Linked DNA regions of Pontibacter akesuensis. Each later gene encodes a partner of the first gene's protein in a complex. Links are inferred from orthologs where the notes say so. Each region holds a gene or a part of one and is shown in the gene's direction. Other genes may lie near its edges. The genes, in order: pheT and pheS.

Region 1 (7,863 bases):
CAGTAACCACACAGGAGTTCAATTTGCGGCCGGCATCTGCTGAAACCAGGCAGTGGCGGATACCGGAATCATACGTTAGGTTGGCCCTGAAACGGAAGCGGCTTAGTGCTTTTCCAGGTGCCGTGTTTGCTTGTGCTTTTCTTCCTGTTCCCGCTCGCAGGACTGCCGCATGTGGTGCAGAATAATTGCCAGCCCCAGCGTAAGGCCGCCAAGTATGAGGTAAAGGCCCAGGTGGTGCTCCGACAGGTTCAGCACACGAACAACCACACCACTAACTACTAATAAAAATCCTATCAGGTAAAGCAGATTATCCAGAGCTTGTTGTTTCATGGGTTCTTACTTTGGTAGAACAAGAGTGCCTTTTACAGTACTGTAGCATTGTAAAAAGGCAAATTAATCTTATTTATACTTAAACAACGGTTATCAGGTTGTTTTTCGTGCCCAATTCTACGCGAGTACCTTTTACATCCTGAAAAGCTTAACTAAGCTTCAGGTACCAGCGCCATGCTGGCAACTATATATTTTAAAAAGAGCACCTACCGAAACTTCCGTTCCGGGTAAATTTATGCATTAAGGTTTAGAATGTACAGTTAAAGTATAAATTTATGCGGGGTGTCTCCTTTTCTAAACTGTTGATGATGATAAAGTTGCGGTGTAGTAGAACAGCAAACGCAGAAGGGGGACATACCTTGGGAGGTACTGCTTTAAGCAGCTACTGTTAGCAGTTTATACTTCAATGTTATGATACTTCAGCCATTCCTTTACTTTGCCCAGGTACATTTTCAGGTAGTTCTCAGTGAAGAACATGTTTGAGAAATTGTCGAATCTTTCGGCTTGAATACCGAGGTAGTAGATCCAGATGGCTAGCCCTGCATACGGAATCAGCTTTAACTCTTCGTCTGGAACAGGAGCGATGCTTTGGTAGCCTTCCAGAAAGCTCCTTCGCTTCTTTTCGTAGGCAGTTTTGTCCTGCTCCACGTAAAACAGTTGCATGCAGTAGTAGCCTATATCCAACACAAACCAGCCGTTACCGGCATTGTCAAAGTCAAATAAGGTAATTTTACCATCATCGGTTATGGTCATGTTGTCATACCAGATATCCAGGTGCACAATGCCGGATCGTAAGCTTGCTGCGGTAGCCTTGTCAAAAACTGTGTTTAGCAGTGCGCCTGATGCCTTAACAAATTCCATTTCCGCTAACGATTCAGGAAAAAAAGCCTTTATGCGTTGGTAAGGCAGTTCGGCTAGAGTATGCGTGTTATAGGTTGTTCGGTTGATGTTTTCACTAGCTGTTCGCTGGTGGATTTTTGCCATCATGGCGCCTATGGCATGACTAAGTTCCGCTGTAAGGTGACGTACTTTCCCTCCCTCGCCAAATGAGAAAAGCACGGCATGCCTCTCTCCTTCAGGGGCATTGATGTGCTGCACATACGTGCCGTCTTTGGCTGGAAGTGGGTACGAAACACCTATGTTGCTTTCTTTGAGCATGTTCAACAGCCTTATTTCCTCTGCTATTTCAGTTGCCGTGCGTTTGTTGTAGCTGTAAACCCTCAGAACAAACTGCTTGCCTGCTGCAGTCACCAGGTAGGTGTGGTTCATGTTGGTTCTGAATAGCCTGCAGGCGGTATCCGCGCCGAGTGAATACCTTTCTGCCACCCACAAGGACAGGTGCATGGCAGAGAGTGTTGAATCAATCACAGGAAATGTCGTCATCTGTATCTAAATGGATGGTGGCTGATTTGTGAGGCGTCAGAAACCGCAGCGCTCTTACTTCCTGATCGGCTGCGAAATGGAATAGCCTGCCTAGTTACGCAAACCAGGCATAAAGTCCTAAAGCCAGCATAAACAGAAATAGGCATTCTATACTTTGCGTCCCAAAATTTCCGACCTTTGCAGAAACAACAGAACCTGAGTTTTATGCAGAGACCGCTGAAACTAATCATCTTTGCCGGCATAGCGCTGGTGCTTTTCTATTTCATGAAGGATGCGCTCTTCAACGACGATAACTACATTAAGCCGCTGCTGAAGGAGCGGGAGGACAAGGACCTGTCTTTCCGGACACGCGCTAACAGTCCTTTTGACGATGCCGGACGCCGTGCCTTCAAGAACCTGGTGTACTACGAGCCAGACCTGGAGTACAGGGTGCAGGCCAAAGTGGAGGAGCTGCCGCAGCAGGACACCCTGCTCATGCCTCTGACCAACGGGAGCTACGAGCCGTACCTGCGCTACGGGATAGCCGCCTTCGAGCTCAAGGGCGAACCGCTGAAGCTGACGCTGTACAAAAAGCTTAGCGGCGAGAAAGACCAGCTCTTCGTGCCGTTCACCGATAAAACCAACGGCTTCGAGACCTATGGCGGCGGGCGTTTTTTGGATGTGCCGTATGAGGAGGGCGCGAAGACCGTTCGGCTCGATTTTAACCGCGCCTACAGTCCCTTCTGCGCCTATGATCCCGATTACGTGTGCCCGGTGCCGCCCAAAGACAATCGCTTAGCAGTGGCCATTGCGGCAGGAGAGAAGACGTACGAGAAGCCGGAGTAAGGTTGCAAGGGCTAGATTTTAGATGCTAGACTCAGGAGTGGATCGGCAAAGGAGCAGAACCATTCCTAATTCTGAATTCATAATTCCTAATTGAAGGAGACTATGTCTCCTTTTAGATATTATCCTTAATTTTGGAAAAGATTGGTTTTCGGAATGGAAACCAGGAGAACTATCAAACACAATATCATGCTGATTTCATTCGACTGGCTGAAACAACTTATACCTACTGATAAAACTGCTGAAGAAATAGGCGTACTGCTAACCGGTTCCGGCTTAGAGGTGGAGGGCATTCATACCTTCGATCTGGTGCAGGGCGGCCTGGAGGGCATTGTGCTGGGCGAGGTACTGACCTGCGAGCGCCACCCGGACGCCGACCGCCTGAACATCACCACAGTAGATATCGGTGCGGATGAGCCAAGCCAGATCGTGTGTGGTGCGCCAAACGTGGCTGCAGGGCAGCGCGTGGTGGTTGCCACCGTGAACAGCACGCTTTACCCAAGCGAGGGAGAGCCTTTCAAAATAAAGAAGTCGAAAATTCGCGGTGCGGCATCAGAGGGAATGATCTGTGCCGAGGATGAAATCGGAATCGGCGCCTCGCATGCCGGCATTATGGTGCTGGATACGGATCTGCCGAATGGCACGCCTGCCGCAAAGTTCTTTGGTTTAGGCTCTGATAAAGTATTTGAAATTGGTTTGACACCTAACAGAGCCGATGCCGCTTCGCACTTTGGTGTGGCCCGCGACCTGCAGGCCCTGCTCGATGAAAGCGCGCAGCTGCCAAAAGTGGGCGATTTTAAAGTAAACAACACCTCCCGCTCCATTGCGGTGGAAGTACAGAATACGGAAGCCTGCCCGCGCTACGCTGGTGTTACTATCACTGGTTTGAAAGTGGGCCCTTCACCGGAATGGATGCAGAAGCGCCTGCGCGCCATTGGCCTGTCGCCGATCAACAACGTGGTGGACGTGACCAACTACGTGCTGCACGAACTGGGCCAGCCCCTGCACGCCTTTGATGCGGATAAGATTACAGGCAAAAAGATCGTGGTGAAAACGGTGGAGGAAGGTACTACTTTCAAAACACTGGACGGCGTGGAGCGCAAGTTAGGTGCGAATGACCTGATGATCTGCAACGCGGAGGAGCCGATGGCCATTGGGGGCGTGTTCGGTGGTGAGGACTCCGGTGTGACAGAAGAAACCAACAGCATCTTCATCGAAAGTGCTTATTTCTCACCGGATTGGGTGCGCCGCACCGGCATGAATCACGGCCTGAAGACCGATGCCTCATTCCGTTTTGAGCGTGGCACCGACCCGAACATGGTTATACTTGCTCTAAAGCGCGCTGCGCTGCTGGTGCAGGAAGTAGCCGGTGGTGAGGTGAGCTCTGAGATTGTGGATGTATACCCGGAGGCAATCGAAAACCGCGAGATACGCCTTAGCATCGAGCGCACGCACATGCTTATCGGGCAGCACATCGGCACAGAGCGCATCAAAACCATATTGGAGGACCTGGGTATCCAGGTGACGCACGAAACTGAAACGCACCTGACGCTGTCAGTGCCGCCGTTCAAAGTGGATGTGACGCGTGAGGCCGATGTGGTGGAGGAAATCCTGCGCATCTACGGCTTCAACAACATACAGATGGACGAGAACCTGGCCACCACCTACCTGGCCAAGTTTCCGAAGCCGTACGCTGAGAATGTGGTGGAGGCGATCTCGAACTACATCGCCGACAACGGCTTTCATGAGATCATCACCAACTCTATCACCAACTCCAACTATTACGAGCCAGCAGGCGAGGCTGAAATGGCAGGCTTGGTGAAGGTGGTGAACTACAACTCTGAGGACCTGGACGTGCTGCGCAAAAGCATGGTGTTCTCTGGCCTGGAGGTGCTGCGCCGCAACATCAACCGCCGCCAGCGCGAACTGAAGCTGTTTGAGCTGGGCAAAGTATACGAGCAGCGGGAGGGCGACTACAAAGAAAGCCGCAGGCTGTCGCTATACATGGCCGGCAACACAACGGCCGAAAGCTGGAAGCAGCCAAGTATAAAATCTGCCTTCCACGATATGGCGGGCGTGGTGCAGAACGTACTGCGAAAATTAAACGCTGGCGATTTTGAAGTACAGCCGCTGCAGGAGAACAGCTACATGCGCCAGGGCATCGCCTACGTGAAGAACGGAACGGTAGTGGCCGAACTGGGCGTGCTGGATGCCGGCGTTACCCGTTTTATGGAAGTGAAAGAGCAAGTGTGGTACGCCGAACTGAACTGGGATTACCTGCTGAAGAAGTATAAAGACAAATTAGTAGCCGAGGAACTGCCGAAGTTCCCGGAGGTGCGCCGCGACCTGTCGCTGGTGCTGGACCGTAACGTGACTTTTGACCAGCTGAAGCAACTGGCCTTTAAAGTAGAGCGCAAGCTGCTACAAAGTGTGAACGTGTTCGATGTGTACGAAGGCGACAAGATAGAGGCGGGCAAGAAAGCCTACGCCCTGAGCTTTACCCTGCAGGACAAGCAGCAGACGCTAACCGATAAGGTGATCGAGAGCACGATGAACCGCCTGATGCAGCAATTCGAGAAACAATTGGGAGCTTTTATCCGCAAATAGTGTTATGCCCAAAGAAAAGCAATTACAGCAACTCCAGCATATAGAAGATAAGCTGCGAAAATTAATCCAGCGCCACACCGAGGTGCAACAGCGGCTTGCGCGCGCGCAGGAGCAGGTAAAGCTGCTCGAAGAGCAACTGGACGAAAAAGACCAGCAGATAAAAAATTTTCAAAATCAGGAGAATATTGTTAAAATTGTAGAGACGATAGCAGGAAACACTGCAAATTCGACAGAGTTAAAGCTTAAGCTAAACGAATACATTAGGGAAATTGATAAGTGTATCGCTTACCTACAAGACTAAGTATGAGCGCGTAAAGCTGGCCAATAGGGCTGGCGGCAGCACAGAAAGGCAGGTAAGCTTACCCATAAACCACGCAACGGATGAGTGAATTATCGATCAAGATTCGCATTGCGGAACGCGAGTATCCGATGCGGGTGAAGGAAGAGGAAGAAGAAAGAATTAGGGCAGTGGGCAAGGTGCTGAACGAGCGCCTGCGCTTTTTTAAGGATCAGTTTGGGATACAGGAAAAGCAGGATCTGCTGGCTATGGTGGCGTTTGAAACCATGGTGGAGAAGATGAAGCTGGAGGATGAAAAGGCCTCAGACGTGACCAAAGTGGATCAGCACCTGCAGGTTCTGGAAAACCTCTTATCATCAGTGAATAAATAAGAACAGGCGGCCGCCCTGGCCCCGGTTTATACTTCGTTAAGGAAAACAAGCTCACACTTTGTCTCTTGCAGGCACTTGCTATGCGTTTTAAACCATAAACGCGTATTATATGCCAGATATCATTTACATTTTACTAACAGCCCTGGTGGCGCTCGCAGTGGGCGTTTTCATTGGGCGCTCGCTGCTGCAGAAGGTCTACAAGCAGCAGGAGGAAGACGCGCGTCAGCGTGCCAAGAACATCATTCGTGAGGCCGAGATTGAGGCTGAAAGCACCAAGAAAGACCGTATCCTGGAGGCGAAGGAGAAATACCTGAAGCTGAAGTCCGAGTTCGAGGACGATGTGAACAAGAAGAAGAACATCATCATCCAGAACGAAGCCAAGGTAAAGCAGCGCGAGCAGCAGGTGCAGAAGCAGATGGAGCAGGCCAAGCGCCTCGAAGCTGATCTGCAGAAAGAGAAAGACGGCCTGCAGGCGCAGTTCGATAAGGAAAAAGACAACCTGCGTGCACAGCAGGAGCAGCTGAACAAGCGCAAAGAAGAGGTAGAGCAGCAGCACCAGGAGATCGTAGGGCAGCTGGAGAAGATTGCTGGCTTAACGGCCGCCGAAGCGCGTGAGCAGCTGGTGGAGGCCCTGAAAAGCGAAGCACAGTCGCATGCCTCCTCCCATATCAAAGATATTGTGGCCCAGGCCAAGCTTACGGCTACCAAAGAGGCAAAGAAGATCGTTATTGAAACCATACAGCGCACAGCAGCAGAGCATGCTATTGAAAACTGCGTGTCGGTATTCAACATCGAGAGCGACGACATTAAAGGCAAGATCATTGGTCGTGAAGGCCGTAACATCCGCGCCCTTGAAGCCGCTACAGGTGTAGAAATCATTGTGGATGATACCCCGGAGGCGATTATTATCTCTGGCTTCGACCCGGTTCGCCGCGAAATTGCCCGTCTGTCGTTGCACCGCCTGGTGGCCGATGGTCGTATTCACCCGGCCCGCATTGAGGAGGTGGTGACCAAGACCCGCAAAAACATAGAGGAAGAGATTGTAGAGATCGGTGAGCGTACGGCTATTGATCTGGGTATTCACGGTCTGCACCCAGAGCTGATCAAGATGGTGGGCCGCATGCGTTTCCGCTCGTCTTACGGTCAGAACCTGCTGCAGCACTCACGCGAAGTGGCCAACCTTTGCGCCACGATGGCGGCCGAACTTGGCCTGAACGTGAAGCACGCGAAGCGCGCCGGCCTGCTGCACGATATTGGCAAGGTAACGCCAGACGAGCCGGAACTTCCGCACGCGATTATCGGTATGGAACTGGCCAAGAAGTATAAAGAGCATCCGGATGTGTGCAACGCCATCGGCGCTCACCACGATGAAGTAGAAATGACCGCCATGGTTTCCCCGCTGGTGCAGGCCTGCGACGCCATCTCTGGCTCAAGACCAGGTGCCCGCCGCGAGATTATGGAGTCGTACATCAAGCGCCTGAAGGAGTTGGAAGAAACCGCTGTTTCGTTTGAAGGCGTTAACCAGTGCTACGCTATCCAAGCGGGCCGTGAGTTGCGCGTGATGGTGGATGCCGACAATGTAACGGACGAAAAAGCAGCACAGCTTTCCTATGAAATTTCGCAGAAGATCGAGAAGGAAATGCAGTATCCGGGCCAGATCAAGATTACGGTAATCCGGGAGATGCGCGCTGTTAGCTACGCGAAATAAGCTTTTACTTGATATTATATAAGGTTAACCGCCTGCTACGTGAGTGGCAGGCGGTTTTTTTATGTCTGATGCTTCCGCAGCGTTCCAGATAATTAGAATCATCACTGGTAAGTAGGAGGACATAAATAGCTAGATGTATTTTTTATTGTCATCCTGAAAGGATCTTGGTGGCGAACGGCAGAAGCAGGCAATTAGTGCTTCCCGAGCTTGCCCACAAGATCCTTTCAGGATGATAAACTAGTGTAAGATATTTCTGTCTCAATACTTATGTATAAAGTTTTCATCTATCAAAGCAATTAATAGTATACTTTTATAGCTATAGTTTATAAAGTATATTTGAGCAG
Region 2 (7,745 bases), 540 kb from region 1 along the record:
GGCTGTAGTAAAAGGGCTGGCAGGCGCATGTGCATGGCTTCACCCTGCACCTCAATGGCAGCTTGTAAGCGATGCCCGAAGCGCACTTTTTCAATTTCCAAGTATAGCTCCAGGTGCTCCAGCTCATCAGCCAGACTTACCTGCTGCTGGTCGTCATTGCGCAGGGTGCCGCGCAGAAAGTCGGAGAGCTGCATGATCATTTTGCGCGCCTGCTCAGGCCTTGCCCCCACCAGCGCCGAAATGGAGTTGAGGCTGTTGAAGAGAAAGTGTGGCTGCAGTTGCTGGCGCAAGGAATGCAGCTCCGCCTCGCGCACCATTTTCTCGGTAGCCGCCTTCCGCGCCTCGTCCTGCTGCCATTCGCGGGTGTAAAACCACATCCAGTTCAGCAACAGCACCAACAGCACCATCAGCCAGCCAAACACCACCCGCACCGGCAGTGTGGCCTCCACAAACGCCAGGTATACTTCATCCGCCGGGAACAGCCTGCTAACAATAAAATCAAACAGCAGCATACTGATACCGGCCAACCCCAGGCTCCAGCCAAACAGGTAAGCCAATTGCCGCATACTGGGCTGGTAGTAGCGCAGGCCCGTGCCCATGGCGTAGCCCCCACCAACCAGAAGCGCATTGGTGAGCAGCGCATCGGTCAGGGCTGTGCGCCACGGCACCTCCACCGACCACAGCAGCGCCGTTTGCACGGCCACCCAAAGCAAGGTCCAACCCAGGTAAAGAAGTATGATGCGGAACGGATACATGCACGCAGCGGGTTAGTAGCTCTTGATTTGCAATCCGCCAAACAGCGTGGTGCCTTTTATAATGAGCACCTTGCTGGGGTCGTAGCCGCTGGAAAGTATGGGCCGCTTGTCGTCGATGCCGCCAAGTATGGCCACCATCTCTGATTTCACTTCCCAATGCGGCGGAATAATGAGCGTGGTACCCCCGAATATCTGCGTGGCTTCCAATACCACAGGGCGCTGTATATCGGCCTGGGTCAGGTTCAGCTCGGTTCCTCCGAACACACTCACCACTTCGCCACCCATGAAATTCTTGGAGATAATGTTCTTTTTGATGCCGCCAAGTATGGCCGTTACGTCCACCACTTCCTCTGAAGAGTTATTGCCTCTGTCTGAAGTATGGCCTGTGCTGAAGCTGCTGCTAGACATTGGCCCTGGAGCTGCTCCTGCTGCTCCTGCCGCACCTGACGCTACCGGCTCCCTCTTCTGCCTGAAACGCCGGGGATAGTCCCGACGGGGCTTTAGCATCACCCACAACCCTACACCAATCAGCATGATCGGCCAGAAGTACACGTGCACGTCAAACCCCTCCAGCAAGTCATCCAGCAGGAAAATAGAGCCGATCAGCACCAGCACGATCCAGCCGGGCTTCTGGAAATTGTGCCGGAAACCCAGGAACAGACCCAGCACAATCAGCAGCATCTCCCAGGAGAACACCCAGTAAGGCAGGAAAAAAATATTGAGCTTTGCCACAAGTAGCACCACGCCGACTGCCACCAGAAGCAGGCCGGCCAGTACTTTCCCGCTGTTGCCCCGGCGCGGGCTATCCCAGTTGCCACCGTAGTTGCTGTTTGGGGTTTGATCTTGATTTTCCATAGTTGTTTTGATTAAGTTTATGCCCAAATGTACTGTAGCGAAGCCCGCTAGTCTATAAGAGATAGGCGAGCTTGGGAGAGAAGTCGGTAAGCTGCAGGTTTGCGTCGGTAAACTACAAAGTATACAGGGATTGCGCAATTTACCAATGGCGCTATGTGCTGGTGAAGAGGGACGTGTAGGTATGGCTATGGTAGTGAAAGTTTTTTTAGCCACTATTTATCCAAGGCCCTAATTAAGGATAGAAAAACAGCCTTGTTAGCAAAAGCAGTAGTTACATAGCTTCTGCCAAGTCCCCCTTTGAAGGGGGCAGGGGGATGTTTATACTCCTGCTGACGTTATATCAATTTTTACGCTGACCACTTCTCCCACTCCCCATTTGTCATCCTGAAAGGATTTTTGTGGATGGGGGCTTAAGCCTTTACAACAAAGCTCATACTTCAGCGAAGCCTACAGCGGGACCCACCCCTGCCCCTCCGAGGAGGGGAATCAGGTACTTCAGGAAAAGTCGCTTTTGATGAGAATCGGGGCTCCAAATAACAGCTGGAAGTCCTACGCAGCGAGGCGAAAAAAACCGTTGTGCAACGGAAAGCACAGAAACGTTGGAGAGTAAAAGTTTGGGAACGATTCGGACAGGCCGCGACCTGTCTCTACAGGATTGGCATCACATCTTCCCATACTCCCTCCTCCTATTTTGCGTACCAATTGAGAATTCCTTAAATAGGCTCAGAACGCGCCAATTTATTATCTTTGCAAATTATGGTGGAGAACATACAACACGTAGCACAAGAGATTGAAGCAGCACCGCTGACCAACGCTGCCGAGCTGGAGCAATTCCGCATTGCCTATATCGGCCGCAAAGGCCGAATTGCAGATTTGTTTGATAACCTGAAGCAAGTGGCGCCGGAGCAGCGCCGCGAGGTTGGCCAGCAGCTGAATACGCTGAAGAACCGGGCCCAGGAGCGCTTCGACCAGGCGCAGGAGCAGCTGGCTAATTCTAACGATACAGCAGGAGACACAGGGTTTGATTTTACACTGCCAACTATACCAAATACGCTCGGCACACGCCACCCGCTTTCGCTCGTGCGCCAGGAGATTGTGCGCATCTTTGAGCGCATCGGTTTCAATGTAGCGGAGGGTCCTGAGATGGAGGACGACTGGCACAACTTCTCTGCCCTTAACTTCCCGGAGAACCACCCAGCCCGCGAGATGCAGGATACCTTCTTTTTAAGCGAGGACAAGGAGCGGTTGCTTCGCACTCATACTTCCACGGTGCAGGTGCGTTTGATGGAAAACAACCAGCCACCGCTGCGCAGCATTATGCCGGGCCGCGTGTACCGCAACGAGGCTATTTCGGCGCGCGCGCACATGGTGTTTCACCAGGTAGAGGGCCTGTACGTGAACAAGGGCGTGAGCTTTAAGGACCTGAAGGAAACACTCTATTACTTTGCCAAGGAGATGTTCGGGCAGGACACACAGATCCGTTTCCGTCCGTCTTTCTTCCCCTTCACCGAGCCAAGCGCCGAAATTGACATTACCTGCTTTATCTGCAAGGGCGAGGGCTGTAACATCTGCAAAGGCAGCGGCTGGGTAGAGATTGGCGGCTCCGGTATGGTAGACCCTGCCGTGCTCCAAAGCTCCGGCATCGACCCGGAAGTATACTCTGGCTTCGCCTTCGGAATGGGCATTGAGCGCATCACCATGTTGAAGTACCAGATAAAGGACCTACGCCTCTTCACCGAAAACGATGTGCGTTTCCTGCGCCAGTTTGAAGGGGTAATTTAGAAATTCTGAAAAATTGAATAAATGAAGGAGTGAATGTTTTGCCGTACAAGTATAGCAAGGCATTCACTTTTCCTTTTAAACATACTTAAGCTATGACCTTAGAAGAGATTAAAACAATAGGTGTGGTGGGTGCCGGCACTATGGGCCAGGGAATTGCTCAGATCTGCGCGCAGGCAGGCTTTAAAACCATCCTGTTCGACATCAACGCACAGGTACTGGAGAAGGCACAGCAAATTATTACTAACAACCTGGATAAAGGCATAGCGCGCGGCAAATTAACCGAGGTTGAAAAACAAGCCGCACTGGGTAATCTCTCCTTTACCGGCGATACGCTGCAGTTGAATTGTGATGTGATCATTGAGGCAGTGGTGGAGCGCCTGGAGGTGAAGCAGGACATATTTAAAGAGCTTGCCAGCATCAACAAACCTGAAACTATACTTGCCTCCAACACCTCCTCTATCCCGATCACGCAGATTGCCTCCGCCGTTCCGAACCCGGAGCGCGTAGTGGGCATGCACTTCTTTAACCCGGCGCATATTATGAAGCTGGTAGAGGTAATATCTGGTGCTGCCACTGCTCCTGCTGTTGCCCAAACAGTAAAGGCCCTGGCCGAAAAGCTGGGTAAAACAGCTGTGATGGCGAAAGACTCTCCGGGCTTTATCGTGAACCGCGTGGCGCGCCATTTTTACGTAGAGGGGCTGAAACTGCTGGAGGAAGGCGTGGCCGATGTAGAAACCATCGATAAACTGATGCAAGCCAGCGGCTTTAAAATGGGACCGTTTGAACTCATGGACCTGATTGGTGTTGATACGAATTATGCCGTTACATCTTCCATGTTCGAGGCCTTTCATTATGACGCTAAATTCAGACCAAGCCGCATACAGCAGCAAAAAGTGGACGCAGGGCACCACGGCCGCAAGTCAGGCAAAGGTTTTTATACGTATGACAAGTAAGCACTGGCCGCTGCTGCTTGCTTTGCTGGCTATACTTGCCAGCGCGTGCAAAGACAGCAGTAACAGCCCCATCATACCCAACGTGCCGGTAAACGCTCAGCTCGCCGTGAACAGCCAACTGTACCCGGAGCTGCGCCAGGACGGGGGCTTCGCTTACTTGCCGGAGGGCTATAAAGGAATTATCGTGATCCGGCAAAATGCCAATTACTACACCGCCTTTGAGCGTGCCTGCCCCTTCGACCCAACCAACGACTGCGAAGTAGAAATGGACCCGTCGCGCCTGTTTCTCACTGACCCCTGCTGCGGCTCCCAGTTCAACCTGCAGGGGGGCGTAATCGGCGGACCGGCCATTCAGGGGCTACGGCAGTACAAAACATCGCTCGTAGGCGCCACGCTGTACATTACCAACTAATATTTTTTAGTTGATTTCCAGCAAATTAGCCTTTTTTGCGATATTTTTTCAGGACATGACTTGCGTCCTAAACTTAACTGCCGTAATATTGCATCATCAAACGGCGGATATCGCCAATGATATAACCAAATTCCTCCTTAGCTCAGTTGGTTAGAGCACATGACTGTTAATCATGGGGTCCCTGGTTCGAGCCCAGGAGGGGGAGCAAAAAGCCACTCAAGAATGAGTGGCTTTTTTATTATACGCCTGCACTAGTCGCGATATTCCCCTTTTCCCTCCCCACAATTTCCCTTTTCAGTTAACCTTTTTGCTACCTATACAGTAACAGTAACATGGCAATATCATCATATTTCGCCTTGGCTATACTTCTGTTGCCGTGTACGTTTTAAGCCATTGGCATAACTAAAAGATAAAACTATGAAGAATATAAGACTTTTCGTGATGACCCTCCTCGTGCTGCTCACCTTTACCATGAGTAGCTGTGAACTGGTAGGCGATATTTTTGAAGCAGGCATGTGGGTGATGCTCATCATCATTGTGCTGGTGGTGGTGCTGATCGGCTGGCTGGTTCGAAAGTTCAGGAGATAATTATCCAGAAATAAAAAGAAGAGGGGCTCTGCAGTAGAGCCCCTCTTCTTTTTATCTATACTTTACTGCGCTTACCTGGAGCGCTTGGGCATAGTGCCCAGAATATAATCCCAGAGCGGCGACGATACGCCATAGGCAGCCTCGGGGTCTTTGTAGTGGTGAATGCTGTGGTGAATCCAGAGCTGCTTCAGGAAGTTTCTTGGCGGTGGGTACGCATGCACAATGTAATGCACAAACAGGTACATGGCATAGCCAAACAAAATACCGGCCACTACGCCAAATACAAACGTGCCGAATATCACCTTAAAGATAAAGAAGAAGGCCGATGCGTAAAGTATACTTACCACAGGCGGCATAGCCAGGCGCTTCTTGTCTTTCGGATACTCGTGGTGGTTGCCATGGAACAGGTACTGCAGGCGGGCCTTCAGCGGCGTATCGGTGTCCATGTGGAACAGGTAACGGTGCGCCAGGTACTCCAGCAGGGTAAAGATCAGCCAGCCGATAAAGAAAAACCCAATGGCCTCCAGAATGTTGATGAAGCTGTGCGTAATGCCATAGTAAAGCATTCCCACGGCAATAGTCAGAAAGATAGAGATGGGTAGGGCAATGTGCGTCCTGGTGAGCTTTTCCAGAAATGGGTTCTTAAAGAGCCGCGCACTTCCTTTGTGATTAGGTTTCATAGTAGAGATTTGCTATATGCTGTAACGCTGCAAAAATACGTAATTTTTCAGAGGAAGCCAGTTTAGATGCTTCACTGTTATAACGTATAACGCGTACAACCGCTATAGGTTGAGCCACTTTTTGATGCTTTGCACCCTTTGTTCACTGGCGGACAATGTATAGCTGGCGCGCTCATAGAACTGCTTCCGGTGCGCGATTGTTTCAGCCAGGTAAGAAATAAGTTCAGCCCTGCTTTTGCCAGCCAGCAGCGGCCGCTGCTCCTGTCCCTGGGTAATCAACCTGTTAGCCAGCACCTCCACCGGCACATCGAGGAACACACTTTGGCCGTGGTGGTTGATAAACCCTATGTTATCGAAGAAGCACGGTGCGCCGCCACCGGTAGCGATTACCGCCTGCCCGTGGTTTTCCACCAGCTCCTCCAGCGCCTGCCGTTCCAGCTCCCTGAAACGGGCCTCGCCCCCCTCGGCAAAGAGCTGTGCTATACTTCGCCCCTGCTGTGCCACGATGTACGCGTCAAGATCAACGAAGGCATAGCCGATCTCCTGAGCCAGTTGCCGCCCCAAGGTGGTTTTGCCACTCCCCATCATACCGATCAAAAAGATGAACATCTTTTTCAATTATGAATTAAGAATTAGAAATTATGAATGACATTTAATGTATCTAGTATGATTGTTTGAAGTGTAAAGTATGAACAGTAGCAAGTATGGATAACTTGAAAAGGACTATCCTCTAAAGAAGCAGAGATTACCATCTATTGAAACACCATTCGTAATTCTTCATTCATAATTCATAATTGGCGCAGCGCTAGTCTAGCTTTACGCGTGGGTCTAGCATGACGTAGAGCAGGTCGACAAGGATGTTGATGAGCACGAACAGGAAAGCGACGAACAGCGTGGAGCCCATCACGAGGGGGAAATCCAGGTTTTGTACCGCCTGCAGGGTGACAGAGCCCAGGCCCTTCCAGTTAAAGATATACTCGATGAAGAAGGCACCCGCCATGAGCGACGCAAGCCAGCCCGACACCGCCGTTACCACCGGGTTCAGCGCATTTTTGAGGGCATGCCCGGCAATCACGTTGTAGCGGCTTAAGCCCTTTGCCCGCGCCGTACGGATGTAGTCCTGCGACATGACATCGAGCATGGAGCTGCGCGTGAGCTGCACGATAATGGCCAGCGGCCGAATGCCCAGCGCGATTGCTGGCAGCAGAAGGTTGCGCAGCATAAGCTGTTTCCCCTCAAATGGATCTATTTCGTAGAGCTGACCGGTCAGACTAAGGCCGGTCCAGTCGCTCCAGTAATAGCCAAAGGTGATGGCAATAAGTATGGCGGCCACGAAAGACGGCACCGAAATACCCAGCACCGAGCCGGTGACCAAGGTATGATCGAGGGTGCTGTGCGGGCGCAGGGAGGCCAGCACACCAAACAGGATTCCGAAAACCGTGGCAATGAGCATGGCGGCGGCAGCCAGCCAGAGTGTGCCGAAGAAATGATCGACCAGGATATCGGTTACACTTTTATTACTCTGGAAAGAGCGGCGCAGGTAAGGCGTTTTCCACACGAGCACATCCTCCCCAAAGTCAACCAGGGTGCTGTACTCATACTTCTCCAGGTTAGCCTCCGTATCCTCGTGCACCGATACCGGCGACACATCATTCACGTAGTACAGCAACTGCAGCGGCAGCGGCTTGTCGAGCCCCAGGTCTTTGGTGATGGCCTCGCG

What was found.
Region 2: the proteins of pheT (region 1) and pheS are in contact, whole or in part, in a crystal structure (PDB 6P24), measured with the Escherichia coli proteins. The link is inferred for Pontibacter akesuensis from one-to-one orthologs.

Annotation. Positions count from the first base shown.
Region 1 is NZ_CP014766.1:1,160,353-1,168,215, reverse strand. What follows is about bases 2,364-5,433. They hold pheT (phenylalanine--tRNA ligase subunit beta), read left to right. Parts: upstream 2,364-2,724; coding sequence 2,725-5,142; downstream 5,143-5,433. Other genes in these bases: A0W33_RS04805 (hypothetical protein), read left to right, coding at 5,147-5,433; A0W33_RS04815 (DUF1684 domain-containing protein), read left to right, coding at 2,364-2,538. In the rest of the region: A0W33_RS04825 (hypothetical protein), read right to left, coding at 103-330; A0W33_RS04820 (phosphotransferase), read right to left, coding at 727-1,713; more of A0W33_RS04815, read left to right, coding at 1,918-2,363; more of A0W33_RS04805, read left to right, coding at 5,434-5,443; A0W33_RS04800 (cell division protein ZapA), read left to right, coding at 5,524-5,811; rny (ribonuclease Y), read left to right, coding at 5,921-7,519.
Region 2 is NZ_CP014766.1:1,701,590-1,709,334, forward strand. Bases 1,428-4,379 are described here. They hold pheS (phenylalanine--tRNA ligase subunit alpha), read left to right. Parts: upstream 1,428-2,366; coding sequence 2,367-3,392; downstream 3,393-4,379. Other genes in these bases: A0W33_RS07170 (LiaF transmembrane domain-containing protein), read right to left, coding at 1,428-1,610; A0W33_RS07180 (3-hydroxyacyl-CoA dehydrogenase family protein), read left to right, coding at 3,485-4,345; A0W33_RS07185 (hypothetical protein), read left to right, coding at 4,335-4,379. Also shown: A0W33_RS07165 (sensor histidine kinase), read right to left, coding at 1-755; more of A0W33_RS07170, read right to left, coding at 768-1,427; more of A0W33_RS07185, read left to right, coding at 4,380-4,757; A0W33_RS21080 (hypothetical protein), read left to right, coding at 5,175-5,345; A0W33_RS07195 (sterol desaturase family protein), read right to left, coding at 5,417-6,025; A0W33_RS07200 (shikimate kinase), read right to left, coding at 6,128-6,634; A0W33_RS07205 (ABC transporter permease), read right to left, coding at 6,831-7,745.